One region of the Nonomuraea sp. B10E15 genome, then DNA from elsewhere that is predicted to be linked to it. Evidence: riboswitches for the same ligand, from Rfam matches in the RefSeq annotation. Region 1 holds a riboswitch; the other holds the start of a gene.
The links. A riboswitch is a leader RNA that binds a small molecule or an ion and turns the genes downstream of it on or off. The one in region 1 is predicted to bind S-adenosylmethionine.
Positions count from the first base shown of each region.

Region 2: linked by a shared signal. The riboswitch ahead of ABGB14_RS34365 (aminotransferase class V-fold PLP-dependent enzyme) and the one ahead of thrC (threonine synthase) in region 1 are both predicted to bind S-adenosylmethionine.

Region 1 covers NZ_JBDPMB010000007.1:18,553-33,921, reverse strand. The annotation lists gene groL (chaperonin GroEL) at 113-1,741, opposite strand; gene ABGB14_RS21420 (cold-shock protein) at 2,097-2,297, opposite strand; gene ABGB14_RS21415 (MoaD/ThiS family protein) at 2,539-2,814, opposite strand; gene thrC (threonine synthase) at 2,839-4,071, opposite strand; SAM riboswitch class I at 4,085-4,226, opposite strand; gene ABGB14_RS21405 (RNA polymerase sigma factor) at 4,306-4,860, opposite strand; gene ABGB14_RS21400 (trehalose-6-phosphate synthase) at 5,039-6,463, shown strand; gene otsB (trehalose-phosphatase) at 6,481-7,251, opposite strand; gene ABGB14_RS21390 (DUF3263 domain-containing protein) at 7,291-7,593, opposite strand; gene ABGB14_RS21385 (SAM-dependent chlorinase/fluorinase) at 7,711-8,517, shown strand; gene ABGB14_RS21380 (S8 family serine peptidase) at 8,870-10,018, shown strand; gene ABGB14_RS21375 (OB-fold domain-containing protein) at 10,044-10,448, shown strand; gene ABGB14_RS21370 (lipid-transfer protein) at 10,445-11,629, shown strand; gene ABGB14_RS21365 (dipeptide ABC transporter ATP-binding protein) at 11,683-12,699, opposite strand; gene ABGB14_RS21360 (ABC transporter ATP-binding protein) at 12,683-13,729, opposite strand; gene ABGB14_RS21355 (ABC transporter permease) at 13,743-14,711, opposite strand; gene ABGB14_RS21350 (ABC transporter permease) at 14,704-15,369, opposite strand, start outside.
Region 2 covers NZ_JBDPMB010000016.1:109,476-124,844, forward strand. The annotation lists gene ABGB14_RS34310 (C40 family peptidase) at 1-1,011, shown strand, start outside; gene ABGB14_RS34315 (LuxR C-terminal-related transcriptional regulator) at 1,087-1,299, opposite strand; gene lysX (bifunctional lysylphosphatidylglycerol synthetase/lysine--tRNA ligase LysX) at 1,907-3,388, opposite strand; gene ABGB14_RS34325 (type III pantothenate kinase) at 3,438-4,220, opposite strand; gene ABGB14_RS34330 (L-aspartate oxidase) at 4,224-6,767, opposite strand; gene panC (pantoate--beta-alanine ligase) at 6,851-7,687, opposite strand; gene ABGB14_RS34340 (DUF2520 domain-containing protein) at 7,736-8,626, opposite strand; gene ABGB14_RS34345 (chaplin family protein) at 9,013-9,240, opposite strand; gene ABGB14_RS34350 (SAM-dependent methyltransferase) at 9,412-10,374, shown strand; gene ABGB14_RS34355 (cytochrome P450) at 10,358-11,551, opposite strand; gene ABGB14_RS34360 (TerC family protein) at 11,551-12,336, opposite strand; SAM riboswitch class IV at 12,451-12,566, shown strand; gene ABGB14_RS34365 (aminotransferase class V-fold PLP-dependent enzyme) at 12,695-13,900, shown strand; gene ABGB14_RS34370 (DoxX family protein) at 13,902-14,570, opposite strand; gene ABGB14_RS34375 (NADH-quinone oxidoreductase subunit D) at 14,695-15,369, shown strand, end outside.

The DNA of each region.
Region 1 (15,369 bases):
TTCTCACTCCACGTAGCAGTTCAATTGCGAAACGTAATGGCAGTTAAACAAAAGCAAGAGCGGCCCGGAAAAACCGGGCCGCTCTTTTGGGACGCGCCTCGCGAAATAGGACCTAGAAGTCCATGTCGCCGCCGCCGGGCATGCCGGCGGGAGCGGCCGGGGTCTTCTCCGGCTTCTCGGCGATGACGGCCTCGGTGGTGAGGAAGAGCGCCGCGATGGAGGCGGCGTTCTGCAGCGCCGAGCGCGTCACCTTGGCCGGGTCGAGAATGCCGACCTCGAACATGTTGACGTATTCGCCCGACGCGGCGTTGAGGCCCTCACCCGGGGTGAGGTTGCGCACGCGCTCGACCACGACGCCGCCCTCGAGGCCGGCGTTGACCGCGATCTGCTTCAGCGGCTCCTCCAGAGCCTTCTTCACGATCGCCGCACCGGTGGCCTCGTCGCCGTTGAGCTCGAGCTTGTCGAACGCCTTGGCGCCGGCCTGCAGCAGCGCCACGCCACCACCCGGGACGATGCCCTCCTCGACGGCCGCCTTCGCGTTGCGGACGGCGTCTTCGATGCGGTGCTTGCGCTCCTTGAGCTCGACCTCGGTCGCCGCGCCCGCCTTGATGACGGCCACGCCGCCGGCCAGCTTGGCCAGCCGCTCCTGGAGCTTCTCGCGGTCGTAGTCGGAGTCGGTGCGCTCGATCTCGGCGCGGATCTCGTTGACCCGGCCGGAGATCTGCTCGGCGTCACCGGCGCCGTCGACGATCGTCGTCTCGTCCTTGGTCACGACCACCTTGCGGGCACGGCCCAGCAGGTCGAGGGTGGCGGTCTCGAGCTTGAGGCCGACCTCCTCGGCGATGACCTGACCACCGGTCAGGATCGCGATGTCGTTGAGCATGGCCTTGCGGCGGTCGCCGAAGCCCGGGGCCTTGACGGCCACGGAGCGGAACAGGCCGCGGATCTTGTTGACCACCAGGGTCGCCAGGGCCTCGCCCTCGACGTCCTCGGCGATGATCAGCAGCGGCTTGCCCGACTGCACAACCTTGTCGAGCAGCGGCAGCAGGTCCTTGTTGGCGGAGACCTTGCCGTTGACGATCAGGATGTACGGGTCTTCGAGCACGGCCTCCATGCGGTCGGAGTCGGTGACGAAGTACATCGACGTCATGCCCTTGTCGAAGCGCATGCCCTCGGTGAGCTCGAGCTCGAGACCGAAGGTGTTGCTCTCCTCGACGGTGATGACGCCTTCCTTGCCGACCTTGTCCATCGCCTCGGCGATGAGCGCGCCGATCTCGGGGTCGGCGGCGGAGATGGAGGCGGTCGAAGCGATCTGCTCCTTGGTCTCCACGTCCTTGGCCAGCTTGGAGAGCTCCTCGCTGACCCGCTCGACGGCCGCCTCGATGCCCTTCTTCAGAGCCATCGGGTTGGCGCCGGCGGCCACGTTGCGCAGGCCCTCACGCACCAGCGCCTGGGCGAGCACGGTGGCGGTCGTGGTGCCGTCGCCGGCTACGTCGTCCGTCTTCTTGGCGACTTCCTTGACCAGCTCCGCGCCGATCTTCTCCCACGGGTCCTCGAGCTCGATCTCCTTGGCGATGGACACACCGTCGTTGGTGATCGTGGGAGCGCCCCACTTCTTCTCCAGCACGACGTTGCGCCCCTTGGGGCCCAGGGTCACCTTGACGGCGTCGGCGAGCTGGTTCATACCGCGCTCGAGACCGCGCCGGGCGTCCTCGTCAAACGCGATCATCTTGGCTGCCATAAGGCTAGACCTCCCAGATGCAGGGTGGCTTGTCGTGGACCGAGCCGACGCCCGCGACGGCATGGGTCAGCATCTCCGTTCGGCAGACCCCATCGTCTCGATCCGGTGTTGGCACTCTACTGCATAGAGTGCCAACGAACTGTTTAGCACTCTACCTTGCCGAGTGCAAGCGAACTCACCCGTGGCCGGCGCTCCCCCCCAGGTCAGTCGTCTGTCCGGCGAGCCGCCCCGTGGGCGCACCGCTGGCCGCGGTTCGCGCACGCGGCTCGCCGTACCAGGATCGACGAAAGGAAGGTGACGGTTCGCCCGGACTGCGCTGCCGCGCGATCCCGCCGGTGCATACCAGTGCGGTGAATCAGACCGTCCTGACGGACTCCGCCTGCGGCCCCTTCTGGCCCTGCGTGATCTCGAACTCGACACGCTGTCCCTGTTCGAGAGAGCGGTACCCGTCCATCATGATCGCTGAGTAATGGACGAATACATCCTTACCACCGTCTACCGCGATGAAGCCGTAGCCCTTGTCCGCGTTGAACCACTTGACGGTGCCCTGCGCCACTTCCGACTCCTCTTACTGGGCTCCCAGACCTCGCCCATTCCTTCGCGAGACCCGTAATCGCCTGACTTAACGGAAAATCAGCCAGGCGATCGCCCTCGACCATACCTGTGGCACGGGGTTTGGCAACAGAGTCAATCCGCAGACTGCGCATTTCCTCTCATCGACGGTTCAACGTTGAATTGCCGGGAAAAGAAGAAGGCGCCCACAAGGGGCGCCTTCGCCGAAGTGTGATCTGCCGCACTCAACCGCCGGCGACGGCGGGGATGATGGAGATCTGGGTGCCCTCCGGGGCCGGAGTGTCCAGCCCTTGGGCGAATCGGACGTCCTCTTCCCCCACATAAACGTTGACAAAACGCCGAATCTTGCCCGATTCATCCAGAATTCTCGCGCCGATACCCGGGTAGTCAGAGTCCAGCTTGGCCAGCACGTCACGAAGAGTCGCACCCTCGCCACTGACCTCCGCGTTGCCCCCGGTGTAGGTGCGCAGAATGGTGGGAATCCGCACAGAAACGCTCATGGTTTAACTCGCCTTTCCTGGTTGTCAGACAGTCGCGCGGAACGCGTCGAGGGAGGGCTTGATCACGGCCGTGGGCCTGGCGTCGCCGCTGATCGCGTCGAGCGTCTTGAGGCCGTCGCCGGTGTTCAGCACCACGGTCTCGGCCTCCGGGTCGAGTTGCCCGGTCTCGGTGAGCTTCTTCAGCACGCCCACGGTCACGCCGCCCGCGGTCTCGGCGAAGATGCCCTCCGTCGAGGCCAGGAGCTTGATGGCGGCCACGATCTCGGCGTCCGTGACGTCCTCGACGCCCCCTCCGGTCCGCCGCGCGATGTCCAGCACGTACGGCCCGTCAGCGGGGTTTCCGATGGCCAGCGACTTGGCGATGGTGTCGGGCCTGACCGGCTGCACGACGTCGTGCCCCGCCTTGTAGGCGGTCGACACCGGCGAGCACCCGGCCGCCTGCGCCCCGAAGATCTTGTAGGGCGTGTCCTCGACCAGCCCCAGCGCCACCAGCTCCTTGAAGCCCTTGTCGATCTTCGTGAGCTGCGAGCCCGAGGCGATGGGGATGATGATCTGCTCGGGCAGCCGCCACCCGAGCTGCTCGGCGATCTCGTACGCGAGCGTCTTGGAGCCCTCGGCGTAGTAAGGGCGCAGGTTGATGTTGGTGAACCCCCACTTGTCACCGAGCGGGTCGCCGATCAGCTCGGAGCAGAACCTGTTGACGTCGTCGTAGGTGCCCTCGATGCCGACCAGCCGGCCGCCGAACACCCGGGCCATGGCGATCTTGGCCTGTTCGAGGTTGGCCGGGATGAACACGCACGCCTCCAGCCCGGCCCGCGCCGCGGCGGCCGTCACCGCGCCCGCGAGGTTGCCCGTGGAGGAGCAGGAGAGCGTGTGGAAGCCGAAGTTGCGGGCCGCCTCGACGGCCATGGCGACCACGCGGTCCTTGAAGGAGTGGGTGGGGTTGCCCGAGTCGTCCTTGACGTGGAGGGATCTGATGCCGAGCGCCCGCCCGAGATTGCCGGCCCTGACCAGCTTGGTCCACCCGGGGTTCATGTTGGGCTTGTCGGCGACGTCGGCCGGCACGGGCAGCAGCGAGCGGTAGCGCCAGATGTTGGCGGGACCCGACTCGATGGCCGCGCGGGTCACCTCGCCGAACTCGTAGGCCGCTTCGAGCGGCCCGAAACACTCCTGGCAGGCGAAGCTCGGACCGAGCGGGTAACGCGCGCCGCACTCGCGGCAGGACAGACCGACGGCGGGACCGAAATCGAGCGACATGAAGCGAGGCCTTCCCTCATCTTCGTCTGCGGCCACCTTGACCACAGACCGGAATTGGCACCTTGTCCCGGTCGGCCTCGCCAGGTCGCGAGTCACAAGCCGGGAGGGTTGCCGGGGCTTCGCAGGGCCGGTCCCTCCACCCCTCTGGATGAGCAATATTCAGTTGTCGACTCGGACTCTACCCGCCCACGTGGCGGAAACGTCCTCCCGTCTCAAATAATGGGACGAGAGGTCTCAGCGATAGTCGTCTCCCAGCACGCCCTGCACGTATTTGCGCGCCTGGTGGATGCGCGACTTCGCGGTGCCGAGCGGGATGCCGAGCTGGTCGGCCACCTCGTTGTAGTCGAGCTGGACGATGTCGCGCAGAACCAGCGCCTGCGCCAGATCCGGCTTGTCGGCCTCCAGCGCCTCCATGGCGTCGAGCAGGTCGAGCCGCGAGCCCGCGATCACGCTGACGCGCCGCACGTCGGGCTTCTGCATGGGCAGCTCGTCCGAGCTCTGCTCGGCCGCCCGTCGTTTGAGCGACCGGTACGTCGTGCGCGCGCAGTTGGCCGTCACGATGTGCAGCCAGGTGCTGAACCTGGCCCGCCCCTCGAAGCGCCCGATGTTGCGCGCCACGGCCAGCAGGGTGTCCTGGGAGGCCTCCTCGGCGTCCTGGTGGTAGGGCAGGATGCGGGCGCAGTGACGCATCACATCGGGCTCGATCCGCCGCAGCAGCTCGCCAAGAGCACGGTGGTCTCCTGCCGCGGCGGAGCGGGCGAGTTCCTCGGTTAGCTCATCAAGCGCCATAGCTGGGATCCTATGGTCGTAGGGAGCCTTGTTGGCATCCTTCCTTTTCCGATGGGCCGATCACCACGATGATCAGTGTGGTTCCGTCTACGCCGACACGCCAGTCGGAAGGAGTCTCCTTGAGGTCTCACGCCAGCTCACCGCCCTGCGCGCGGCCCGCTCGGCAGGAGCGGTCGCCGTGAACAACGTCCTGGTGGCCTCCAACCGCGGCCCCGTCTCCTTCACCGTCTCCGACGACGGCGAGCTGACCCTGCGGCGCGGCGGCGGCGGGCTGGTGTCGGGATTGTCCGGCGTGGCCAAGGGCGATGGCGTCCTGTGGGTCTGCGCGGCGCTGTCCGACGGCGACCGCAGCGCCGTGCGCCTGGCCCCCGGCGGCCGCATCGACCAGGCCGGCTACGACACCGGCCCGCTGCGCATGCTCGACATCCCGCCCGCCACCTTCCACCGCGCCTACAACGCCGTGGCCAACTCCACGCTGTGGTTCGTCAACCACCTGCTCTACGACATCCCCAACGCGCCGCTCTTCGGCACCAAGTTCGGGCGCGAGTGGGAGTCCTACCGCGACTACAACGGCGCGTTCGCGCTGGCGCTGGCCGAGGAGGCCGGCCACGAGGCCAGGGTGATGGTGCAGGACTACCACCTGACCCTGACCCCGGCGATGCTCCGCGCCGAGCGGCCGGACCTGCGCATCGCCCACTTCAGCCACACGCCGTGGGCGCCGCCCGAATACTTCTCCCTGCTGCCCGACGAGGTCGCGCGAGAGGTCCTGGAAGGCATTCTGGGGGCCGATCACGCCGGATTCCTCACCGGCAGGTGGGCGCAGGCGTTCATGGACTGCTGCGAGGCGCTGCTGGGCGCGGAGGCCGACCGCGTCGGGCGCAGCGTCACCCACGACGGCAGGACGACCCGCATCGGCGTGCACAGCCTCGGCGTGGACGGCGCCGCTCTCTGGGAGCGGGCCTGTGAGCCCGACGTCGAGTCCCACATGACCGCGCTGAGGGAGCAGGTGGGCGACCGCAAGCTGATCGTCCGCATCGACCGCACCGAGCTGTCGAAGAACATCGTGCGCGGCCTGGTGGCCTACGGCGAGTTCCTCGGCGCCCACCCCGAGTGGCACGGCCGGGTCGTGCACCTGGCCTTCGCCTACCCGAGCCGGCACGACCTGCCCGAATATCGCGAATACACCGCGTCGGTGCAGCGCTGCGCCCAGCAGATCGAGGACGAGTACGCCACGGAGGACTGGGACCCGCTGATCCTCAACGTCAACGACGACTATCCGCGCTCGCTCGCCGCGTACCGGATGGCCGACGTGCTGCTGGTCAACCCGATTCGCGACGGCATGAACCTGGTGGCCAAGGAGGGCCCGGTGCTGTCGCCGCGCTGCGCGCTGGTGTTGTCGCGGGAGGCGGGCGCGGCGGCCGAGCTGGGGCCCCACGCGCTCCTGGTCAACCCGTACGACGTCAGCGGCACCGCCGCAGCGCTGCACGACGCGCTCGTCATGCCCGAGGACGAGCGGCGGACGCGCCGCGACAAGCTGCACGCGGCGGCCACCGCCCTGCCGCCGCAGAAGTGGCTGGAGGCCCAGCTCGACGCCCTCGCCTGAGGGGTGCCGGAGCGCGGTCAGGAACGGCTGAACGCGGACGCCAGCTCGCCGAGCAGCGCCACCACTCCCTCGGGGCCGTCCACCACGATGTCGGCCCGCTCGGCCAGCGCGGTCACCTCGGCCGAGCCGCTGCACACGGTCACGCCGGGCAGGTTGGAGGCGTCGACGGCGTCGTAGGCGGCCAGGTCGCCGAGGTCGTCGCCGGCGAACAGGACGGATCTCGCTGCCCGCTCGGCCAGGAACAGGCTGAGCGCCTGGCCCTTGTCCATGCCCGGCGGCCGCAGTTCCAGGACGTAGCGGCCGGGCTCGATCACCAGGCCGTGCTTCTCGGCCAGCTTGGCCAGCGGCTCGCGCAGCTTGGCGAGGGTGCCGTCGGGGTCGGGGCTGCGCCGGGTGTGCACGGCCACGGCCCGGCCCTTGTCCTCGACGGTCACGCCCTCGACGCCCAGCGAGTCGAGCAGCAGCGGCAGTTCGGCCTCGCTGCGCGGCACGCCGGCGGGGGGCGGGGGTGCGGAGACGCGCCCGTGCTCCCAGCGCTCGAACCCGTAGTGTCCGAGCACGACCAGCCCCGGCACGTCGGCCAGCCCTGGCCCCAGCTCCAGCACGGTGGCCGGGGGCCTGCCGGTCACGATGACCACTGCGAGGACGTGGGCGCCCAGCTCGGCGAGAACCTCGGGGGCCTTCGGGTGGATCACGGCCTCGGCGGGATCGGGCACGATCGGCGACAGGGTGCCGTCGAAGTCGAGCCCGATCACGGCGCCTGCCGGATCGCTCAAGATCGCTTCCATTCCAGGGATGTTCCTCACGCGGCTGCCGTACCCAGCCGGTCAGGGGCGCATGCCAAGCCTTCTGGCGGCCCGGTCACGCTGACGGGTGGAGCGTAACCTGCGCAGCCTCTTGACCAGCATGGGGTCCTGCTCGAGCGCCTCCGGCCTGTCGATCAGCTCGCCGAGCAGCTGGTAGTAGCGCGTGGCGGAGAACCCGAAGGTCTCCTTGATGGCCTGCTCCTTCGCGCCCGCGTGGCGCCACCACTGGCGCTCGAAGGCGAGGAGCTCCTGATCGCGTTGTGAGAGTGATTGCCGGCGGGACGGCTCCTGGGCAGCATTGTCACCGCTGAGCGGTGCTCCCATGGTGTCCTCCTCGGAAGGGGCGTGTGACGTTCACGTCGCACGCACGCGGCCCGTGGCCATCGTAATGTGCGGGGCGCTGCTGTTCATGGCGGTTGGACAGACGTACAGTCACCAAATGTGACCTCAGTAATCACGCTGCTCACGGACTATGGGCTCGAAGACGGCTATGTGGCGGCCTGCCATGGAGTGATCGCCGGGATCGCCCCCGAGGCCAGGGTGATCGACGTGTGCCACCTGATCCCCGCGGGGGACGTACGACGCGGCGCGGCCGTGCTCGCCCAGACCATCCCCTACCTTCCCGCGGGCGTCCACATCGCCGCGGTCGATCCGGGGGCGGGCGCGTCCAGGCGCGCGGTGGCCGTGGAGGCGGGCGGCCGGGTGTTCATCGGGCCCGACAACGGGCTGCTGTCGTGGGCCGTGCGCGCCGGCGGCGGCGCGCAGGCGGCCCACGAGATCAGCGACGAGCGGCACTTCCTGCGGCCGGTCTCGCCCACGTTTCCCGGGCGTGACGTGTTCGCGCCGGTGGCCGCGCGGTTGTGCGGCGGGCTGAGCCCGGCGGAGCTGGGGCCGGAGATCCCGGTCGGCAGGCTGGTCTCGCTGCCGGAGCCGACCTCCCAGTTGCGTGAGGGCTCGGTGGAGGGCGAGGTCGTCTCGGTCGACCGCTACGGCAACACGCAGTTGTCGATCACGGCGGGCGACCTGCACGCGCTGGGCGTGCGGGTGGGAGACACGCTGGGGGTGCGGCTGGGGCGGCGGCAGCTCTCGCTGCCGTACCGGGAGACGTTCTCGGCGGTGCCGCCAGGGGAACTGGTCGCGTTCGCGGACTCGGCAGGGCTGATCGCGATCGCCGTGAACTCCGGTGACGCGGCGCAGCGCCTGGGGCTCCCACCCGGAGCACATGTCCGGCTTTCCCCTCTTTCCTAGGGCGAAAAGCCACAGATCGGAATTACTCCGCGTATCGGTCTGTTTACTGAAGCGTCGGGCTGGCGCAGCGGTCGCGTGTCAGAATGCCGGTCAAACGTCCCCTCCCCCTCCCTTTCGAGGTCGACGTGTACCAGCCCTCCGTTGTCCCGCTGCCGATGTCGTCCCCGCTCCTGCCTGCCCCGGAGCCTCCCGTGCCCGAACGCCGGTTAGTCCGACCGATCTTCACCGTGCCAGGCCTCCGCCCGGGCGCGCGAGTCACGTACATGCCTGCCGGGGTGGGTGTCGGCGGCCCGCCGCCGGCCCTCTCCAGCACCGGACGGCCCGCGACGGCACCGCACCGGGCGCTGACCGGATGAGCAGGATCCTCGTGCCCGCCCTGGTGACAGCGCTGGCAGTGGGCACGGTGCTGGGCGTCGCCGCTCCGAGCGCCTCCGACGACGTCGGCCGGGTCGCGCGGGCCGGCCAGTGGCAGCTCGGCGCGATGCGGCTGCCCGACGCCTGGCGGACGAGCAAGGGCGCGGGCGCCGTGGTGGCCGTGCTCGACACGGGCGTGAACGGCCGCCACCCCGACCTGGCGGGCGCCGTGATCCAGGGGCCCGACCTGACCGGGGTGGCCAGGAGCCCGCACCGGTGGGGGCGCCACGGCACCGCCATGGCCAGCCTGATCGCCGGTCACGGGCACGGTGAAAAGCGTGAGGGCGGCGTCCTCGGGGTGGCGCCGGACGCCAAGGTGCTGTCCGTCAGGGTCACGCTGGACAACGGCGACCCGCAGCGCAAGAAGCAGCGCTCGGGCGGGCGCAACGCGCTGGCCAGGGGCATCCGCTACGCGGCCGACCACGGCGCCGAGGTGATCAGCATGTCGCTCGGCGGGGGCAGCGGCTCCTGGGAGGGCTCGGCGACGGAGGAGGCGGCCGTCCAGTACGCGATCGCCAGGGGCGCCGTGCTCGTGGCCTCGTCGGGCAACGACGGCGCCGCCGCGAACAGGAAGAACTTCCCCGCCGCCTACCCCGGCGTGATCGCCGTGGGCGCCGTGGACCGGCGGCTCGCGGTGGCCGGGTTCTCCAACAGGCAGGACTACGTCTCGGTGGTCGCGCCCGGCACGGACATCGTGACGGCCGACGGTCGCCGCTCGTACGTGATCGGCGACGGCACCAGCTCGGCCGCGGCCATGGTCGCGGGCGTGGCGGCCCTGATCAGGTCGGCGCATCCGAGCCTGTCGCCGTACCACGTGCGGCGGGCCATCGAGCTCGGCACCAGGCGGCGGCCGGCCGGCGGCCACAGCCGCGCCTACGGGCACGGGGTGGTCGACGCGGCGCTCGCCCTGCGGGCGGCCGGCCGGCTGGACGTGCCGGCGCCAGGCGGCGTGGCGCCGGGACCGTATTTCTGCGAGGCGCCGCCGTCCTCCAGGACGCCGGTGATCGCGGGCATGGTGATGCTGGTGGCGGCGATGTCGGCGCGGGTGCTGGTGACGCAGCGCAGGCGGCGAAGGGATGTAACCTAGCAAGCGCTTGTGTGATACTCCGGCTATGACGTTTGCGATCGACGGCTGGTTCGCCATCGACCACGACGGCGTCCGCCTCCTCGGCACCGGATGCGCGGACTGCGGCACCGTCTGCTTCCCGCCGCGGCACGGCCTCTGCCCCGACCCCCGCTGCGGCGGCACGGAGCTGCGCGAGGTCCGGCTGCCGAGACGCGGGCGGGTCTGGTCGTACACGAACGCCTGCTACCCGCCGCCGGCGCCGTACGTGGCGGCGGAGCCGTACGAGCCGGTGACCCTGGCCGCGGTCGAGCTGGAAGAGGCGGGCATCGTGGTGCTCGGCCAGGTCACGGGCCTGACGGTGGCCGAGCTGGAGGTGGGCATGGAACTGGAGCTCACCTCGGGCCCGCTGGCCGACGGGCCCCAGGTGTGGATGTGGCGGCGGCCGTCATGAGCGTCGTGGTGCTGGGCGCGGGCATGCACCCCTGGGGCAAGTGGGGCCGTCCCTTCGTGGAGTACGGCGTGGCGGCCGCCCGCGCGGCCCTGGACGACGCCGGCGTGGCCTGGACCGACGTGGACTTCCTCGTCGGCGCGGACACGATCAGGAACGGCTACCCCGGCTTCGTCGCCGGCGCCACCTACGCCCAGGCGCTCGGCTGGTCGGGCGCCAGGATCGCGTCCTGCTACGCCGCCTGCGCCTCGGGCGCCCAGGCCGTCGACATCGCGCGCACCCGCATCCTGGCGGGCCTGTGCGAGGTCGCCCTGGTCGTGGGGGCGGACTCCACGCCCAAGGGCTTCTTCGCGCCGGTGGGCGGCGACCGGCCCGACGACCCCGACTGGCTGCGCTTCCGGCTCCTCGGCGCCACCAACCCCGCGTACTTCGGCCTCTACGCCCGCAGGCGCATGGCCGTCCACGGCTCCACCCGCGCCGACTTCGCCGCCGTCAAGGTCAAGAACGCGCGGGCCGGCTCGCTCAACCCCATGGCCCGCTACCGCAGGCCTGTCACCGTGGACGAGGTGCTGGCCTCCCCCATGGTCGCCGATCCGCTGCGGCTGATGGACATCTGCGCCACCTCCGACGGGGGCGCCGCCGTGGTGCTCGCCTCGGAGGAGTACGCCCGCCGCCGCGGCACGACCCCCCTGGTACGCCTGGCCGCCGTGGCCACCGTCACACCGACCTTCCCCAGCGCCGTCCTGGAAATGCCGAACTTCGCCACCGACTCCTGGGCTGCCGTTCCGCCGCCCGAGAGGCCGTTCAGGGCGGCGATCGCGCACGCCGCCTACGAGGAGGCCGGGGTGGGGCCCGAGGAGGTCTCGCTGGCGGAGGTGTACGACCTGTCGACGGCGCTGGAACTGGACTGGATGGAGGACGCCGGCCTGTGCCCGCCGGGGGAGGCGGACAAGCTGCTGCGCGCCGGCGAGACGGCCGTCGGTGGCCGCCTCCCGGTCAACCCGTCGGGCGGGCTGGCCTCGTTCGGCGAGGCCGTCCCCGCCCAGGCCATCGCCCAGCTCTGCGAGCTCACCACCCAGTTGCGCGAGCGCGCGGGCCCTCGCCAGGTTCTCCGCCCCCGCGTCGGCCTGGCCGTCAACCAGGGCCTCTTCGGCCACGGCTCCGCCCTCATCGCCACCCTCTGAGACGCGCAGGCCCTCCGAGCAGGGCTCGGAGGGCCTGCGCCGTGCAGGGTGGTTCAGCCGACGTGGACGACGTCGTGCGTCTCGGCGAAGTGGCAGGCGCTCTCGTGCGCCGTGCCCGGCCGGATCTGCAGCAGCGGCTCCTCCTCCGCGCAGATCTCCTGCGCCTTCCAGCACCGCGTGCGGAACCGGCAGCCCGACGGCGGGTTGGCGGGCGACGGCGGATCGCCCTGGAGGATGATGCGCTCGCGCTGCTCCCGCCCCTCGGGGTCGGGCACCGGCACCGCCGACAGCAGCGCCTGCGTGTACGGGTGCGCCGGCCGGTCGTAGATCTCGGTGTCCTTGCCGAGCTCCACGAACTTGCCGAGGTACATCACCCCGACCCGGTCGGAGATGTGGCGCACCACCGACAGGTCGTGGGCGATGAAGATGTACGCCAGGTCGAACTCGTTCTGCAGCCGCTCCAGCAGGTTGATGACCTGCGCCTGGATCGACACGTCGAGGGCCGACACCGGCTCGTCGCAGACGATGATCTCCGGCTGCAGCGCCAGCCCGCGGGCGATGCCGATGCGCTGCCGCTGGCCGCCGGAGAACTGGTGCGGGTAGCGGTTGATGTGGTCGGGGTTGAGGCCCACGACCTCCAGCAGTTCCTGCACCTTCGTGCGGCGGTCGCCCTTGGGCGCCACCTCGGTGTGGATCTCGTACGGCTCGCCGATGATGTCACCGACGGTCATCCGGGGGTTCAGCGAGGTGTACGGGTCCTGCATCACCATCTGGATGTTGCGCCGCATGCGCTTGAGCTCGTTGCCCCTGGCCTTGGCGATGTCCCGGCCGTTGATCGTCACCGAGCCCGACGTGGGCCGTTCGAGCGCCATGAGGACCTTGGCGAGGGTGGACTTGCCGCAGCCCGACTCGCCCACGATGCCCAGCGTCTCGCCCTTGTGCAGGTCGAACGAGACGCCGTCGACGGCCTTGATGGCGCCGATCTGCCTCTTGACCACGATGCCCTGGGTGAGCGGGAAGTGCTTGACCAGGTCGCGCACCTCGAGGATGCGCTCACTGGAGCTCGCCATCGAGGACCTCCCTCCAGTAGTGGCAGGCGCTGTTCCGCGTGCCGCTGACCTCGTGGAGCGGGGGCGTGTCGGTCACGCAGTCGTCCTGACGGTACGGGCACCGGGGGTGGAACGCGCAGCCCGTCGGCAGGTCGAGCAGGTTGGGCGGCAACCCCTTGATCGCGTACAGCTCGTGGCCCTTGAGGTCGACCCGGGGGATCGACTCCAGCAGGCCCTTCGTGTACGGATGCGCGGGCCCCTTGTAGATGTCGTGCACGGGGGCGTTCTCCACGATGCGCCCCGCGTACATCACGGCGATCTTGTCGGCCACGTCGGCGACGACGCCCAGGTCGTGGGTGATCAGGATGAGACCCATCTGGCTCTCGCGCTGCAACTCGGCCAGCAGCTCCATGATCTGGGCCTGGACGGTCACGTCGAGCGCCGTGGTCGGCTCGTCCGCGATCAGCACCTCGGGGTCCAGCGCGATCGACATGGCGATCATGATGCGCTGCCGCATGCCTCCGGAGAACTGGTGCGGGTAGTCGTGGACGCGCTGCTTGGCGGCCGGGATGCGCACGCGGTCCATCAGCTCGACGGCCTTCTTCAGCCCGTCGGCCTTGGACATGCCCCGGTGCACCCGGAACATCTCGCTGATCTGCCAGCCCACGGTGAACACCGGGTTGAGCGCGGAGAGCGCGTCCTGGAAGATCATCGCGACCCGCTGGCCGCGCACCTGCGTGCGGGCCTCCTCCGACAGCTGGAGCAGGTTGGTGCCCTTGAAGCGGATCTCCCCCTTGGGGATCACCGCCGGCGGCATGTCGAGAATGCCCATGATCGCCTGCGCGGTCACGGACTTGCCCGAACCGGACTCGCCCAGCACCGCGAGCGTCTCGCCGGGGTTGACGGTGTAGCTCACCCCGTTGACCGCGCGTACGATCCCGGCGCGGGTGCGGAACTCCACGTGCAGGTTGTCGACCGCGAGCAGTGGATGGTCGCCCAGCGCCCCTCCTTCGGAGAGCTCAGGCAGCACGTCCGCTGACGTCTTCTTCACGTGATCCCCCCTTCTACCTGAGCTTCGGGTCGAGCGCGTCGCGCACCGCGTCGCCCATCATGATGAACGCGAGCACGGTGACGCACAGGAACGCCGCAGGGAACACCAGCGGGAGCGGCGCCTCCAGGAACCGGTTGCGCGCGTCGGCGATCATCAGACCCCACGAGATGTCCGGGGACAGCACGCCGACGCCCAGGAACGACAGCGCGGCCTCGGCGGCGATGAAACCGCCCAGGTTGATCGTGGCCACGACGATGACCGGCGCGAGCGAGTTGGGCAGCAGGTGACGGAACATGATCCGGCCCGCTCCCGCTCCCAGCGCCCTGGCGGCCACCACGAAGTCCTGGCTCTTCGCGGTGATCACGGCCGCTCTCATGATGCGGTACGTCATCGGCCAGCCGAGCACTCCCAGCGCGACGATGACCAGCAGGATGCTGTTGGCCTTGCCGCGGAAGGTGGCCGCGATCAGCAGCGCGCCGAGGATCGCGGGGATGGCGAAGAAGATCTCGGTGAACCGCGAGGACACCGCGTCGACGGCGCCGCCCTTGTAGCCGGCGATGATGCCGAGCAGGCTGCCGATCAGCGTGGTGACGATCGTGGTGAACACGCCGATGATGATCGAGTTCCGGGCGCCGTAGATCGTCCTGGAGTAGAGGTCGCAGCCCAGGTTGTCCCTGCCGAACAGGTGGCCGGGGCTGGGCCCCTGACGCGCCGTCGACAGGTCGCAGCTCCTGGCGTTGAACGGGTCGATCGAGGTGAACAGCGACGGCCAGAACGACATGACCAGCAGCACGAAGATGATGATCACCGAGATGATGAACATCGGCCGGCGCCGCAGGTCGTACCACGCGTCGGTCCACAGGCTGGCGGGCTTGCCGCCCTTGGGCTTCTTGCCCTCGCGTTCCGGTGCCTGGGTGGGCTCCGTGACCAAGGTCTGCGTATCCGGGAGCCCGGGCCCGACCGGCGGGGTTGGGTTACTCATAGCGGATCCTCGGGTCGAGCAGGGCGTACAACATGTCGACGACCAGGTTGGCCAGGATGTAGATCAGCACCAGGATGGTGACGATGCCCACGACCACCGGTTGTTCCCGCAAGTAAACCGACTGGAAGAGCTGATTTCCAATCCCCTGCAGGTTGAAGATCGTCTCGGTGATGACCGCGCCGCCCATCAGGTTGCCGAGGTCGGCGCCCAGAAAGGTGACCAGCGGGATCAACGCGTTGCGCAACCCGTGCCTGCCGATGACGCGGCGTCTCGACAGGCCCTTGGCCGTGGCCGTGCGGATGTAGTCGGCCCTCAGGGTCTCCGCCAGGCTGGTCCTGGTGAGCCTGGTCAGATAGGCGATCGACGTTCCCGCCAGCACGAAGCCGGGCAGCAGGTAGCTGCGCCAGCCGGCGAAAGTGCCGGCGACGGGGAAGATGTCGGCGCCCGTCCACTGTTTCAGTTTCACGCCGAGCAGGAGCTGCAGCACGAACCCCGTCACCAGCGTCGGGACTGAGATGAACAGCAGCGTCGAGGCGAGGATCATGGTGTCGGTGGCCTTGCCCCTGCGCAGCGCGGCCCACAGGCCGAGGCCGACGCCGATGACGGCCTCCATGACCAGCGCGGTCAGCGCGAGGTTCAGGGTGACCTGGAACTTGCC
Region 2 (15,369 bases), on a different contig from region 1:
GCGGGCAAGCACGCCCGCCCCCCGGAACGCGCCCTGTCGCGTCACCGCCTCGGTGTGGCGAGTTTCACAGTCGCCGCGCTGCTGTTCTCGGTTCCCACCGTCCCGGCGTCCGCCGACCCCAAGCCCTCGCTCAAAGACCTCGCCACGCGGGTCGAGAAGATGCACGTCGAGATCGAGACGCTGACCGAGCAGTACAACGGGCAGCGGGAGAAGCTGAAGACGGCCAAGAAGGCCGCCGAGGCCGCGCAGAAGACGCTGACGGCCAGCGAGACAGACCTGGCGGCCAAGCGTGCCAAGGCCGTCCTGCTCGCCCAGAACGCCTACATCACGGGCGGTCTGAGCCGTGCGCTGGCGTTCACCTCATCCGAGGACCCCGGCAACTTCCTCGACCGCGCCGCGACCACGTTCGCGATCGAGCAGCGGCAGGGCGAGGAGCTCAACCAGCTCACCAAGGCCAGGAAGGCCGCCGAGCGCGCCAGGGCGAGCGCCAAGTCGCGCATCAGCGAGGTCGAGAAGATCGTCAAGGACCTCGACGCCAAGCGCGGCAAGATCAGCAAGCTGGTCGCCAAGGTCGAGAGCAACCTGTTCAGGCGGGCGCTGGGCGAGGCCGGTCGTCCCGGCACCCGCGCCACCCGCGTCAACCTGCCGATCGCGGGCAGCGGAAAGGCCGCGCAGGCGGCACGGTGGGCGCTCACGCAGCAGCTCAAGCCGTACGTCTGGGGAGCAGAGGGTCCTGGCTCCTACGACTGCTCCGGCCTGGTGATGGCGGCCTACCAGCGGGTGGGCATCTCGCTGCCGCACTACACAGGCAACCAGTGGACGGCCGGGCGGCACATCTCACGCGACGAGATGCGTCCAGGCGACCTGGTGTTCTTCTACAGCGACCTGCACCACGTGGGCATCTATCTGGGCGGCGGCATGATGGTGCACGCCCCTCGGACGGGTGATGTGGTGCGGATCGCGTCGATCGAACGGCGGCCGTTCGCGGGCGCGGTGCGCATCGCCGACTGAGGTTCTGCACGTGAAGGCCCAGTGAGCGAGCCCAGTGAGCGGGCCCAATGAGTGGGCACCAGTGCGCGGGTGCCGCTAGATCAGCTGGCGGCGTGCCGCCCACGCCACGGCCTCGATCGCGGTGGCGACGCCGATGCGGTCGCAGATGCCGCGCAACCTCCGGCGTACGGTGCGGCCGCTGATGTCCAGTCGCCTGCCCACCCGATCGACCGTGACTCCTCTGGCGAGTTCCGCCAGTAACGCCAGATCCGCATGGCTCAGCTCAACGCCTTCTGTGAGCACTTCCATCGGGAGCCCTCCCCCCCAACAGCAGGCCTGGACCCTCTTAGCCAGGCCACAGCCGCTCCTCGCAGACGGTAAACGCATCATGGAAAGGTCGTCAAGCATGACGATCGCCGCTCTTGACCAGCACCGTTGACATGATCCGCCACGGGTTGCCGGGGCTCGTCCGCCGGCGGTCCTCGCCGCCCGACGTACGGTCCGCGCGCCCTCTCGGTCAGGCCCGGCCCGGCGCCGACCGGTCCGGGCGGCGTCCCGGTTTTTGATCCATCCGCGCGCGATTTACTGCATGATCCATACGTGCGGGCGGGAACGCTCAGCCGCTCTTCACCACGGGCGGCGGCACGCGGCAAGCCAGGAGTCACCTTATTTCCGGGCCTGTGCGTGCATCACCGTCATGATGGACCCAGCGCTGCCGGACGTCCCCCGCAGAACTCCGCACACTCGCGCGCCACTCGCCCGCGGTCTTGACCCGATGCTGACAAGCCCGGCCCCGATCCCGGGGCAGGACGGCCGATCGTCCGTCACCGCTTCCCCGGCACGACGGAGCGCCCGCCCGGCTCGCCGCGCGCGCGAGCACCCCGCCGCAACCGGTGCGGCGGGATGCCACGTGGCCTCAGTGAGTGGGCTTGACCAGGGGGAACAAGATGGTCTCGCGGATGTTCTTACCGGTGAACGCCATGATCATCCGGTCGATCCCGGCGCCCATGCCGCCCGTCGGCGGCATCGCGTATTCGAGCGACTGCAGGAAGTCCTCGTCGAGCTGCATGGCCTCCGGGTCACCGCCCGCGGCCAGCAAGGACTGCTCGACCAGGCGGCGGCGCTGCTCGATGGGGTCGTTGAGCTCGGAGTAGCCGGTGCCCAGCTCGGTGCCGAACCCGATGAGGTCCCACTTCTCCGTGACCAGCGGGTCGTCGCGGTGCTGCCGGGCCAGCGGCGAGGTCTCCAGCGGATAGTCCATGACGAACGTGGGCTGGATGATCGTGTGCTCGACGAGCGCCTCGAAGAGCTCCTGCACGAGCTTGCCCGCGCCCCACTTCGGATCCCAGGGGATCTCGCGCCGGTCGGCGATCTTGCGCAGCTCTTCGAGCGAGGTCGAGGTCGTGATCTGCTCGCCGACGGCCTCGGACACCGCGCCGTAGAGGGTGACGCGCGGCCACTCGGGGATGCCCAGGTCGACCTCGACACCGTCGTGCACGACCACCGAGGTGTCCAGGGCGGCCACGACGGCCTTCTGGTACATCCGCTGCGTCAGGTCGGCGATGCCGTTGTAGTCGAGGTAGGTGCCGTAGGCCTCGACCATGGTGAACTCGGGGTTGTGCGTCGAGTCGGCGCCCTCGTTGCGGAAGTTTCGGTTGATCTCGAAGACCTTCTCGATGCCGCCGACCACGAGCCGCTTGAGATAGAGCTCGATCGCGATGCGGAGATAGAGCTCCATGTCGTAGGCGTTGATGTGGGTCTTGAACGGCCGGGCCGTGGCGCCGCCGTGGATCGGCTGCAACATCGGCGTCTCGACCTCGAGGTAGCCCTCCTCGTGCCAGAAGTCGCGAACAGCGCGCACGGTGGCGCTGCGGACCCCGGCCATCTTCCTCGACTCGTCGTTGACGATCAGGTCGACGTAGCGCTGGCGGACCCGGGCCTCCGGATCGGTGAGCCCGACGTGCTTCTCCGGCAGCGGGCGCAGGCACTTGCTGGTGATCTGCCAGCTGTCGGCCAGCACGGACAGCTCGCCCCTGCGCGAGGTGATGACCTCGCCGGTCACGCCCACGTGGTCGCCCAGGTCGACGTCGTGCTTCCAGCGGGCCAGCGAATCCTCGCCCACCTTGTCGAGCGAGATCATGACCTGCAGGTCGGCGCCGCCGTCGCGGAGCGTGGCGAAGCAGAGCTTGCCGCCCACGCGGTTGAGCATGACGCGGCCCGCGACCGAGACCGTGTCACCGGTGGCGGTGTCGGGCTCCAGGCCCTGGTATTTCTCCCTGACCTCGGCGTTGGTGGCCGTGCGTGGGAAAAGCACCGGGTAAGGGTCGACGCCCTCGCTGCGAAGGCGGTCGAGCTTCTCCCTCCGGATGCGCATCTGCTCGGGAAGTTCGTCGCTCACAACAACAAAGGGTAGGGGATCCGGCGAACCGCAGTGACTCGTCCAGGTCTCACGCCACGTTGCGGTGGTAGATCAGCCGCAGCCCGATGAGGGTCAGCCACGGCTCGTGCACGTCAATCAAGCGCGACTCGCCCACCACCAGCCCCGCGTGCCCGCCGGTGGCCACGACCGTCACCTCGTCGGGGTCGTCGGCCAGCTCCGCGGCGATGCGCTCCACGATGCCGTCGACCTGGCCGGCGAAGCCGTAGATGATGCCGGCCTGCAGGGCCTCGACGGTGTTCTTCGCGATCACCGAGCGGGGGCGTACGAGCTCGACCTTGTGCAGTTGTGCCCCGGCGGCGGCCAGCGCGTCGACCGAGATCTCGATGCCGGGCGCGGTGACCGCGCCGACGTATTCGCCCTTGGCCGACACCGCGTCGAACGAGGTCGCGGTGCCGAAGTCGACGATGACGCACGGGCCGCCGTACTGGTCGATGGCCGCCAGCGCGTTGACGATGCGGTCGCTGCCGACCTCCTTGGGGTTGTCCATGCGTACGGGGACGCCGGTGCGGATGCCCGGCTCCACGATCACCGCGGTCACGTCGCCGTAGTAGCGGCGGCACATCTCGCGCATCTCGTTGAGCACGCTCGGCACGGTGGAGCAGATGGCGATGCCGTCGATGTCGGCCCCTTTGAGCAGCGGCGACTGCGTCAGCAGACCCTGCAGCACGACCGCGATCTCGTCGGCGGTGCGGCGGGCGTCGGTGGCCAGCCGCCAGTGCTCGATGACGTCCTCGCCCTCGAACAGCCCCAGCACCGTGTGCGTGTTGCCGACGTCGATCGTGAGCAGCATCAATTACCCCCGCAGATCAAGTGCGATGTCCAGGGCCGGCGCCGAGTGCGTAAGCGCTCCCACCGCAAGGTAGTCCACGCCAGTGTCAGCCACATCACGAGCCGATTCCAAGGTCAATCCCCCGCTTGCTTCAAGGGCAACCCTGTTTCCCACCTGCTTTTTCACGATTTGTACGGCACGCGCGGTGTCCTCGATCGTGAAGTTGTCCAGCAGGATCTCCTCGGCACCCTCGTCCAGCACGGCCTCCAGCTGGTCCAGCCGGTCGACCTCCACCTCGATCGGCAGGTCGGGGTAGCACTCCCGCACCGCCCTGAACGCCTCGGCCACGCCCCCCGCCGCCACCACGTGGTTGTCCTTGATCAGGGCGGCGTCCGACAACGACATCCGGTGGTTCACGCCGCCGCCGCAGCGCACGGCGTACTTCTCCAGCGCCCGCAGCCCCGGCAGCGTCTTGCGGCTGTCGCGCACGCGCGCCGCCGTACCGCTGATCGCCTCGACCCACCTGCCCGTCAGCGTGGCCACCCCGGACAGGTGCGTGAGCAGGTTGAGCGCGGTGCGCTCGGCCGTCAGCAGCGCCCTGACCGGCCCTTCGACGGTCATCAGCACGTCGCCCGCCCGCACCCGGTCACCGTCCTTGGCCCCGCGCTCCGAGCGGTCCGCCCCCAGCCTTACGAACACCGCCTCGGCCACGGCCAGCCCGGCGACGATGCCGTCCTTGCGGGCCACCACGTCGGCGACCGCGTGCCGGTCGGCCGGGACGGTGGCCAGGCTCGTCACGTCGCCCTTCTCCCGCAGGTCCTCCTCCAGCGCCCGGTCGATCAGCGCGTCCACGGCTACCGGATCGAGCCCGGCCGCGGTCAGCTCCCGCGCCGCGGCCTCGCGGTCACCGATCCGCCGCGAACTCGCGTCCTCATGAGGTGTGTACGTCATGCGCGGGCCCTCCTCCGTCAGGGTCACGTCCAGGTGACCCAGCCATTCGTCGTCGTCGCGGGTGCCGTGGTCCTCGCGCCAGTGCGAGCCACGGGTCTCGAGCCTGGCCGTCGCCGCGCCGGTGAGCACGGTGGCGACGGTGAGCAGGTTGGTGGCCTCCCACGACTCGGTGCACGCGGGCACCGCGACGGGTGTCCAGCGGGCGTCCCGCAGCGCCTTCGCCGTGAGGAGCAGGGACTCGCGGCTGCGCAGGACGCTCGCCCCCATGCTCATGTGGCCCTGAATTCTGGGGCGCGTCCGCGGGTCCACCAGCCCGGACGCCGCCTCCCCGTCCACCGGCTCTCCCGGCTCGGGGCGTACGCGGTGGATGTCCTCGGCGATGCGCTCGGCGAAGACGAGGCCTTCGAGCAGGGAGTTGGAGGCGAGCCGGTTCGCGCCGTGCACGCCCGTGCAGGCCACCTCGCCGCACGCGTACAAACCTTCGATGGAGGTGCGCCCGCGCAGGTCCGTACGGACACCGCCGCTGGCGTAGTGGGCGGCCGGAGCGACGGGGATCAGCTCGGCGGCCGGGTCGATGCCGTGCTCGCGGCAGACGGCGTAGATCGTGGGGAAGCGGGCCTGCCACGTGTCGCGGCCGAAGTGGCGGCCGTCGAGGTAGACGTGTTCGTGCCCGGTCTCGCGAATCCTCCGCATGATCGCCTTGGCCACGACGTCGCGCGGCGCAAGGTCGGCCAGGTCATGCTCGCCGCGCATGAACCGTTCGCCCTCGTGGTCGACCAGGAACGCGCCCTCGCCCCTGACCGCCTCGGAGATCAGCGGCTGCTGCCCGGTCGATGCGGGGCCGAGCCACAGGACGGTCGGGTGGAACTGCACGAACTCGAGGTCGCGCACCACGGCCCCGGCCCGCAGCGCCAGCGCCACCCCGTCGCCGGTGGATACGGCGGGGTTGGTCGTGGCGGCGTAGACCTGGCCCATGCCGCCCGTGGCCAGCACCACGGCTCTGGCGCGCACCGCGCCCACCCCGTCACGCGCGCCCTCGCCCATGACGTGCAGCGTCACGCCCCTGGCCCGCCCCTCGGCGTCCTTGAGCAGGTCGAGCACCAGGGCGTGCTCGATCACCTCGATCGTTCCCGCGCGGACCGCCTCGACGAGCGCCCGCTGCACCTCCGCGCCGGTGGCGTCGCCGCCCGCGTGCACGATCCGGCGCCGGCGGTGGCCGCCCTCCCTGGTGAGCTGGAGCTCGCCGCCGGAGGTCCGGTCGAACCGCGCGCCGCGGGCCATGAGCCGCCGCAACGCGCCCGGCCCCTCCGTCACCAGCGTGCGCACGGCCGCCACGTCGCACAACCCCACCCCGGCGAGCAATGTGTCGCTCAGGTGCTGGTCGGGGGTGTCCTGCGGGTGGAGCACGGCCGCGATGCCGCCCTGGGCCCACCGGGTCGAGCCGGCCGACAGCACGTCCTTGGTCACGACCAGGACCTTGGCCGCCGGCTCCAGCTCGGCGTAGCGCAGGGCCGCGGTCAGGCCCGCGATGCCCGACCCCACGACGACCACGTCGGCCTCGACGGTCCAGCCTGGCGCGGGGGCGGTCAGACGCAGGGGAATCGCCGGTGCACTCATGGGGGTCTCCTCGCTTGGGCGATCTCGTCATTATGACGATAACCCCTCGCTCCTGATGGCCTCGCCCCGGGGTGCCCGCAGGCTCAGGCGCGGGTCAACGTCACGCTGACGTTGTCGATCAGACGCGTCGCCCCGACCCTGGCGGCCACCGCGAGCACGGCCATGCCTTCGTACGAGTCGTCCACCTCGGCGAAGGTGGCCGGGTCGACGAGGACCAGGTAGTCGACGTCAAGGCCGGGCCCCGCCGTGTCGAGCACCTCCCGCGCCGCCGCGCGGATCCTGGACGGCGTGAGCTCGGCCGCGCCGGCCCGCAGCGCTCGCGAGAGCGCCAGCGCCACCCGCCGGTCGTCGTCGGACAGGAACCGGTTGCGGCTGGACAGGGCCAGGCCGTCGGGCTCGCGCACGGTGGGCACGTCGAGGATCTCGATCGGCAGGTCGAGATCGGCGACCATGCGGCGGATGAGGGCGAGTTGCTGGGCGTCCTTCTGCCCGAACACCGCCCGGTCGGGCTGGACCACGTTGAACAGCTTGAGCACCACGGTGAGCACCCCGTCGAAGTGACCGGGCCGCGCCGCGCCCTCGACGAGCTCGCCCATCCGGCCGGCGGAGACGCTCACCTGGCGGTCGGGCGCGTACATGTCCTCGACGGCCGGATGGAAGACGACGTCGACCCCCTCGGCCCGGCACGCGTCGAGATCCGCCTCGAATGTACGGGGATAACGCGAAAAATCCTCATTAGGAGCAAATTGCAGAGGATTGACGAAGATGCTGACCACGACATGATCGGCACGAGCGCGCGCCTGCCTGATCAGCGCCTTGTGCCCCTCGTGCAACGCGCCCATGGTCGGCACCAGGGCCACCTCGCCACCACCACGCGCCTTGACCAGGTCTTCCCGGTTTCTGGCGACGATCAGCTCCATCATGCCCCTTCGTGCCACTCCTCCAGGCGACGGCGCCCTCGTGGCGCGTCAAGTCCATATATTGCCCCCCAGCGCGTCGAGGAGCCGCTCCGCCTCCTCGGGTTTGAGCAGGCCCGCGGCGAGCGCCCGGTCGGCCGTGAGCCTGGCCAGCGCGATGTAGGCGTCGGCCGCCTCGGGAGCGGCCAGGATCAGCGCGTCGACGTGCTTGCGCACGGTGCCGGCGTCGCCGCGCACCACGGGGCCGGTGAGCCCGGCGATGCCGAGCCGCAGCACGTTGTCGAGCGCGGCGCCGAGCAGCGGCCCCAGCATCCGGCCGGGGTGGTCGACGCCGATGCGTACGAGCAGGTCGGACGACTCGGCGATGAGCGTGACCATGTGGTTGGCCGCTCCCGCCAGCGCCGCGTGGTAGAGCGGGCGGTCGGCGTCGGCGATCCAGACCGGCTCTCCGCCCATCTCGATCACCAGGGCCTCGGCGATGGGACGCAGCACGTCGGGCGCGGTCACGCCGTAGGAGATGCCGGTGAGCTTGTTGAGGTCGTCGTCGCGGCCGGTGAACGTCATCACCGGGTGCAGCGCGAGCGGCAGGGCGCCGGCCTCGGCCGCCGGGTCGAGCACCGACAGCCCGTACGCCCCGCTGGTGTGCGCCAGCAGCTTGCCGTGCAGGTCGGCCCCCGTGGACGCCAGCCCGTTGACCAGGTCGGGCAGCGCGTCGTCCGGCACGGTGAGCAGGATCAGCTGGGCCGCGGCCACGACCTCGTCGGGCCGGACCGGCGTGACGCCGAGCCGGTCGGCGGCCCACCGTTGCGAATTGTCGGACACCCCGCTGGCGGCCACCACCCGGTGACCCGCCTGCGCCAGCGCGGCGCCGAGGGCAGAGCCGACCTTGCCCGCTCCGAGCACGCCGACGGTCAGCCGTGCCGGGCGATCACCCGCGTCCATGACCTCACCCCTGTCGACTGCGAACGAGAAAGCCGCTGCGCACTGCCGCTCACGGGTCTCGACCAGGGACGGCAGCTCGCTGATGCGGGCCTCTTCTTCGTGATGGCGTTGCCGACCAGGGTAACGGCCTCCTGGAGCCGAGCATGTGACCGTGCCTTTGCCGCGCGTTGAGTTAACGACAAAAGCGACAAGGGCATACAAAAAACGCACCCCCTGTCGGAAGAGATGAGGAGAGGGGTTCATCGCATGGCAGCGGGCGCCGAGTCACCTGGACCCGACGCCCGCGAAAGATGCGAATCCCTTGGAGGTGCACCGGGCCGGCCGACCGCCGACTGACCGACCCGGACGGACCCGGGCCGGCCTGCGCCGGCCCGGGCTCGCCTCACTCAGTGGTGGCTGGGCACGTGGGCGAAGGCGCCGCCCTTGCAGCCGGCGAGGGCCCCGCCGATCACGGCCACCGCGTTGCCGCAGACGTTGACCGGGATGGCGATGGGCAGGTGCAGCTGGTTGCCCGAGGCGATGCCGCCTGCGCCACTGGTGATGTCGGCGTGCGCGGGGGCGGCGAGGGACAACATCGCGACGGCTCCGGCGACGACCATGGCCTTCTTCAGCATGAGGGCTCCTCTCGATTGCGCGGCCGCCTTGAGGGCCGCAGGACGTGCTCGACCAAGAGAACGGAAAGTGGCCTCTCGGTGACAATGCGTCAACCGTACCCCAAGCCAAGGACACTCAGTAGTCTTTCCATAACGCACCGTGCCCGGCGAAAGTCATGAGATAGTCCAGACATGTGGCTCACCTGGCGCGCCGCGACGGAGCGCGCGCTCTACGGCGAGGGGGGCTTCTACCTCCGCGAACGCCCTTCGGGCCACTTCCGCACCTCGGTCAGCGCCTCCCCCGCGTTCGCCGACGCGGTGCTGGCGCTGCTCGCCGAGGTGGACGCCGAGCTCGGCTCCCCCGGCGTGCTCGATCTGGTCGACATCGGCGCGGGCGAGGGCACCCTGGTCACCCAGGTCCTGGCCGCCGCCGAGCCAGGCCTGCGCGACCGGCTGCGCATCACCGCCGTCGACCTCTGCCCCCGGCCAGAGGGCGTGCCCGAACGGATCCGCTGGCGCCCCGACCTGCCCGCCGCCGTCACCGGGCTGGCCATCGCCAACGAATGGCTCGACAACATCCCGCTCGACGTGGTGGAGCAGACCCCCCAGGGCCCGCGGCTGCTCATGGTCGACGTCCGCACCGGCGAGGAACGGCTCGGCGGCCCGCCCGCGCCGGCCGACCGCGAATGGCTCGAACGATGGTGGCCGTTGCTCCGGGTGGGGGCTCGCGCGGAGATCGGCTGCCCCCGCGACAGGGCCTGGGCGTCGGTCCTGGACCGCCTCGTCAAAGGCAGAGCGATCGCCATCGATTACGCACATCCTGTGGATAACCGTCCGCCCTGTGGGACCCTGACCGGATACCGCGACGGCGCGGTCGTGACCCCCGTCCCCGACGGCACCTGCGACATCACGGCGCATGTCGCGCTCGACGCGTGCGCGGAGGCCGGCCGCGGAGCCGGGGCGATATCCACAACCTTGTCCACACAGCGTGACGCCCTCAAGGCCCTCGGCATCACCGGCGCCAGGCCCCCCGCCGACCTGGCCCACGCCGATCCGCGCGGCTACCTGCGCGCCCTGGCCAGAGCCTCCGAGGAGGGCGAGCTGATCGACCCGTCGGGTCTCGGCGGCTTCGGCTGGCTCAGCCAGTCGCGGTGAGCTCCAGGGACCGCAGGCCGCGGATGACGTAGCCCGGCTTCCACTCCGGCTCCTGCCGCAGCTCCAGCGTGGCCGCGCGGTCCAGGAGCGCCCCGAACGACTCCATGAGCTCGATCCTGGCCAGCGGCGCTCCCAGGCAGAAGTGGATCCCGGCGCCGAAGGATATGTGCGGGTTGTCGGCACGGCCGACGTCGAGCCTGTCAGGGTCGTCGAACACCGTCTGGTCCCGATTGGCCGACCCGAACAACAACGCCACCTCCGCGCCACGCGGGATCTCCACGCCGTGCACCTCGATGTCCTCCAGCACCCAGCGCTCGAACATCTGCAGCGGCGTGTCCCAGCGCATCAGCTCCTCCACGGCCGTGGGCAGCAGCGAGGGGTCCCCGCGCAGCCGTACGAGCTCGGCGGGGTTTCTGAACAGCGACCACCAGCCGTTGCCCGTCACGTTCACGGTGGCCTCGTGACCGGCGTTGAGCAGCAGGACGCACGTGCCGACCAGCTCGTCCTCGGTCAGCTCGGCGATCTGGGTGAGCGCGCTGATCAGATCGTCGCCGGGGCGCGGCCGGCGCTCGGCGGCCAGGGCCCTGAGGTAGCCGGCGAACTCCTCCGCCGCTCGGACCGCGGCGTGCTGGGCGTCGGGGGCGGGGTTGAGCTCGTACATGCCGCAGATGCCGGCCGACCACGGGCGCAGCAGGTGGCGGTCCTGGTCGGGGATGCCGAGCATCTCGGCGATCACGGTGACCGGCAGCGGCTCGGCGACCTCGGCGATCAGGTCGCCGCCGCCCTTGGCGACGTACGTGTCCACCAGCTCCCGGGCGATGGCGCGCACGCGGGGGCGCAGCGACTCGACCATGCGCGGCGTGAACGCCTTGGAGACCAGCCGGCGCAGCCTCGTGTGCACCGGCGGCTCCACGTCGAGCATGCCTGCCCTGATCACCCGCCAGAACGGCTCCTGGAACTCCGGCTCCGGCGGCCTGCCGAACTCCTCGTGCGTGGCCACGTGCAGGTAGGACCGGCCCAGGCGGCGGTCTCTGAGCAGCGCGTTGACGTCCGCGTGGCGCGAGATCAGCCACTGGTTCGTCGGTTCGAAGTAGCTGATCGGGGCCTCGCGCCGCAGCTCTTCGTAGACGCCGTACGGGTGAGCCACGAAATCCGGATTCCAGGGATCAAAGCGCATCATTTCATCTTAGAAGCCGGATCCTCCGTCGCGGGAGTGCCCTCTTCCGTCTCCTCCTCCAACGCCCGCTGCCTGGCGTGCCTGCCGCGCATGCGGATGTTCAGCAGCTCCACGATCACCGAGAACGCCATCGCGAAGTAGATGTAGCCCTTGGGGATGTGCTGGCCGAGCCCCTCGGCGACGAGCATCACCCCGATCAGCACGAGGAACGCCAGCGCCAGCATCTTGATGGTCGGATGCCGGTCGACGAACCTGCTGATCGGCCCGGAGGCGAACAACATCACCAGCACCGCCACCACGACCGCCGCGACCATCACGCCGAGCTCGTCGACCATGCCGACGGCCGTGATCACGGAGTCGAGCGAGAAGACGACGTCGAGCACCATGATCTGCACGATGACGGACGTGAAGGAGGCCGCCGCGGCCTTCCTGCCGTCCTTGCCGTGCGGCCCCTCCATGCTGTGGCCGATCTCCGTGACGCTCTTGGCCAGCAGGAACAGGCCGCCCAGGAGCAAGATCAGATCGCGTCCCGAGATGTCGTGGCCGAAGACCGCGAACAGCGGATCGGTCAGGCGTACCACCCACGACAGCCCGAGCAGCAGGAGCAGGCGGCTGATCAGCGCCGCGGCCAGGCCGAGCACGCGGGCCCGGTCACGCTGCTCCGGGGGCAGCTTGCCCGCCAGGATGGAGATGAAAATGATGTTGTCGATCCCCAGCACGATCTCCAGGGCGACGAGGGTGAGAAAACCGATCCAGATTTGCGGGTCAGCCACCCATTCCAGCATTTACGCACCTCCAAGGCATGTGACGGCGGGTCTCCCGGTAGCAACGACTCAGCTGTCCCATAAGTTCGCCCGCTTGCGATCCATGCCCTGGTACGGGTTATAGTCCTTGACGTAGGTCATGAGTGCCAGCGACAAGCCCCGGCTAGCTGGCCGGCAACCCTCGCGTCCGCGGCGGGGTGCCCCGGGTGAAGACCTGGTCCGTCACGAGGTGTGGCGGGCAAGCGCGGGCTCCGCTGGCTGCTCCAGGGGTCCGACGACCCCGAGGAGGATTGCCGTGTCCACGCTGACGATCTTCAAGTCCGCTCACGTCCGGGCGGACGAGGCTCCCGCCACCACCGAGGAACCGCGCGTCCCCGCCGTGCTCGGCGCCGACCTCAAGGTCCCGGTCAAGGGCGGCAGGCTGGTGAGCTACGCCAACCTCGACTACGCCGCCAGCGCCCCTTGTCTCGCGCCGGTCAGCGCGGCCGTCGCCGCCGCGCTCCCGGCCTACTCCAGCGTCCACCGCGGCGCGGGCTACGCCTCCCAGCTCACCACCGCCCGCTACGAGCAGGCCCGTCACACGGTCAGCGCGTTCGCCGGCGCCCGGCCGGACGACGCCGTGATCTTCACCCGCAACACCACCGACGCCACCAACCTGCTCGCCCGCTGCCTGCCCGAGGGCACGACCACCGTGGTCTTCGACACCGAACACCACGCCTCCCTCCTCCCCTGGCCCCGGTCCGTACGGCTGGCGCCGCCCGCCCTCCCCGGCCAGGCCGTGCGCGCCGCCGACGACGCGCTGGCCGCGATCGACGGGCCCAAGCTGCTCGTGGTCACCGCCGCCTCCAACGTCACCGGCGAGCTGTGGCCCATCGCCGCGCTGGCCCACATCGCGCACCGGCACGGCGCCAGGATCCTGGTGGACGCCGCGCAACTCGTACCGCACCGGCGGCTCAACCTCACCGCGCTCGATCTCGACTACGTGGCCTTCTCCGGGCACAAGCTCTATGCGCCCTTCGGGGCCGGCGTGCTGATCGGGCGGCGTGACTGGCTTGCCGAGGCGGAGCCGTACCTGAGGGGCGGGGGCGCGGTCCGGTCGGTGGCCGGCGCCGTCGAGTGGCACGACGACCCGGAGCCGCGGCACGAGGCGGGCACGCCGAACGTGCTCGGCGCCATCGCGCTGGCCGCGGCCTGCGACGCGCTCACCGCCACCGGGTGGACCCCGCTGGTGCGGGAGGAGGAGCGGCTGGTCGCCCGGCTGCGTGCCGGTCTCGCCTCGATCGAGGGCGTACGCGAGCTGTCCCTGTGGGGGGAGGACCACCCGCGCGTGGGCATCGTGTCGTTCACCGTCGACGGACGCCCGGCCCGCGAGGTGGCGGAGGTGCTGTCCGGCGAATATGGCATCGGGGTGCGCGACGGCAAGTTCTGCGCGCACCCGTTCGTCCGTCACCTGGTGGACGTGCACTCGGGCGGCGGCTGCGAGGACGGCACGGCATCAGCGGTGCGCGCCTCGATCGGCATCGGCACCACGCAGGAGCACGTGGACCGGCTGATCGAGGCGCTGCGCGACCTCACCTCCCGCTGAGTCAGCCTTTCGGCGGTTCGCCGCGGCGCGGGGGCGGCTCGTCGCCGACCAGGGCGTCGATGTCCCGCATGTCCTTGTCGCTGAGCGTGCTGTCCTTCGGCGCGCTCGGCTGCCGGGGCACCTGGGGAGGCTCCTGCTGCGCCGGCTCGGGCGTCGTCGGCCCCCCGGCCGCACCGGTCGTCGTCGTGCCGGTCGTGGCCGTGCCGGGCCTGGCGGGCGCGCGGGCGGCGAGCTCCACCTCGGCCGCACGGCGTTCGGCACGCCTGCGCGACATCGTGCGGACGATGCCGTCCAGGCCGAACCTGCCGCCGCCCAGCACGAGGAACAGCAGGCTCAGCGTGCCCAGTGCGCCAGGCAGCTCCCAGCCGTTGTCGGAAGACAACGGGGTGAGCCCCCAGTGCACGAAGAAGATGGCGCCCAGCATGTTGATCAGCAGCAGCAACGCCACCGGCCTGACCAGCAGGCCAAGGATGAGGAAGATGCCGCCGACGGTCTCCACGACGGTCGCGTAGGAGGCGGCCAGCTCGGGCAGCGGGATCCCCGACTCCCTGAAGCCCTGTGCGGTGGCGCCGAGGCCGCCCTGCCACTTCTGCCATCCATGAGCAAGGAAGATCACGCCTGTCACCACGCGCGCGATCAGGGCCGCGACGTCGAACAATACCCTTTTCATGGTTATTTCTCCCCCCATTCCAGGTATCCCTCCCCATGTCCGACTTCGGGATGCATGGTCATACCAAGCTTTGACCGTCCACCCCGCGCTGGATCGACACCCACGACGGTGGCAGCATGGCCGTATGACGGAACGCGTGGTCGGACTCGGTGCGGGCGCGAAAGAACTGGCCACCGAGGACATGATCCTCAACATCGGCCCCCAGCACCCGTCGACCCACGGGGTGCTCAGGCTCCGGCTGACGCTCGACGGCGAGCGCATCGCCACCGCCGAGCCGATCATCGGCTACATGCACCGCGGCGCGGAGAAGTTGTTCGAGGTCCGCGACTACCGCCAGATCATCATGCTCGCCAACCGGCACGACTGGCTGTCGGGGTTCGCCAACGAGCTGGGCGTGGTGCTCGCCGCCGAACGCCTGCTCGGCATGGAGCCGCCCGTCCGGGCCGTGTGGGCGCGTACGCTGCTCGCCGAGCTCAACCGGGTGCTCAACCACCTGATGTTCCTCGGCTCCTACCCCCTGGAACTAGGCGCGATCACCCCGCTGTTCTACGCCTTCGACGAGCGCGAGCGCATCCAGGCCGTCATGGAGGAGATCTCCGGCGGACGCATGCACTACATGTTCAACCGGGTCGGCGGGCTCAAGGAGGACCTGCCACTCGGCTGGCTCGACCGCGTGTCGGCGGCCGTCGAGCAGACCCGCCGCCGCGTGCCCGACATCGAGAACCTCATCCTGCACAACGACATCTTCCTGGCCCGCACCACGGGCGTCGGCGTGCTGACCCACGACCAGATCATGCAG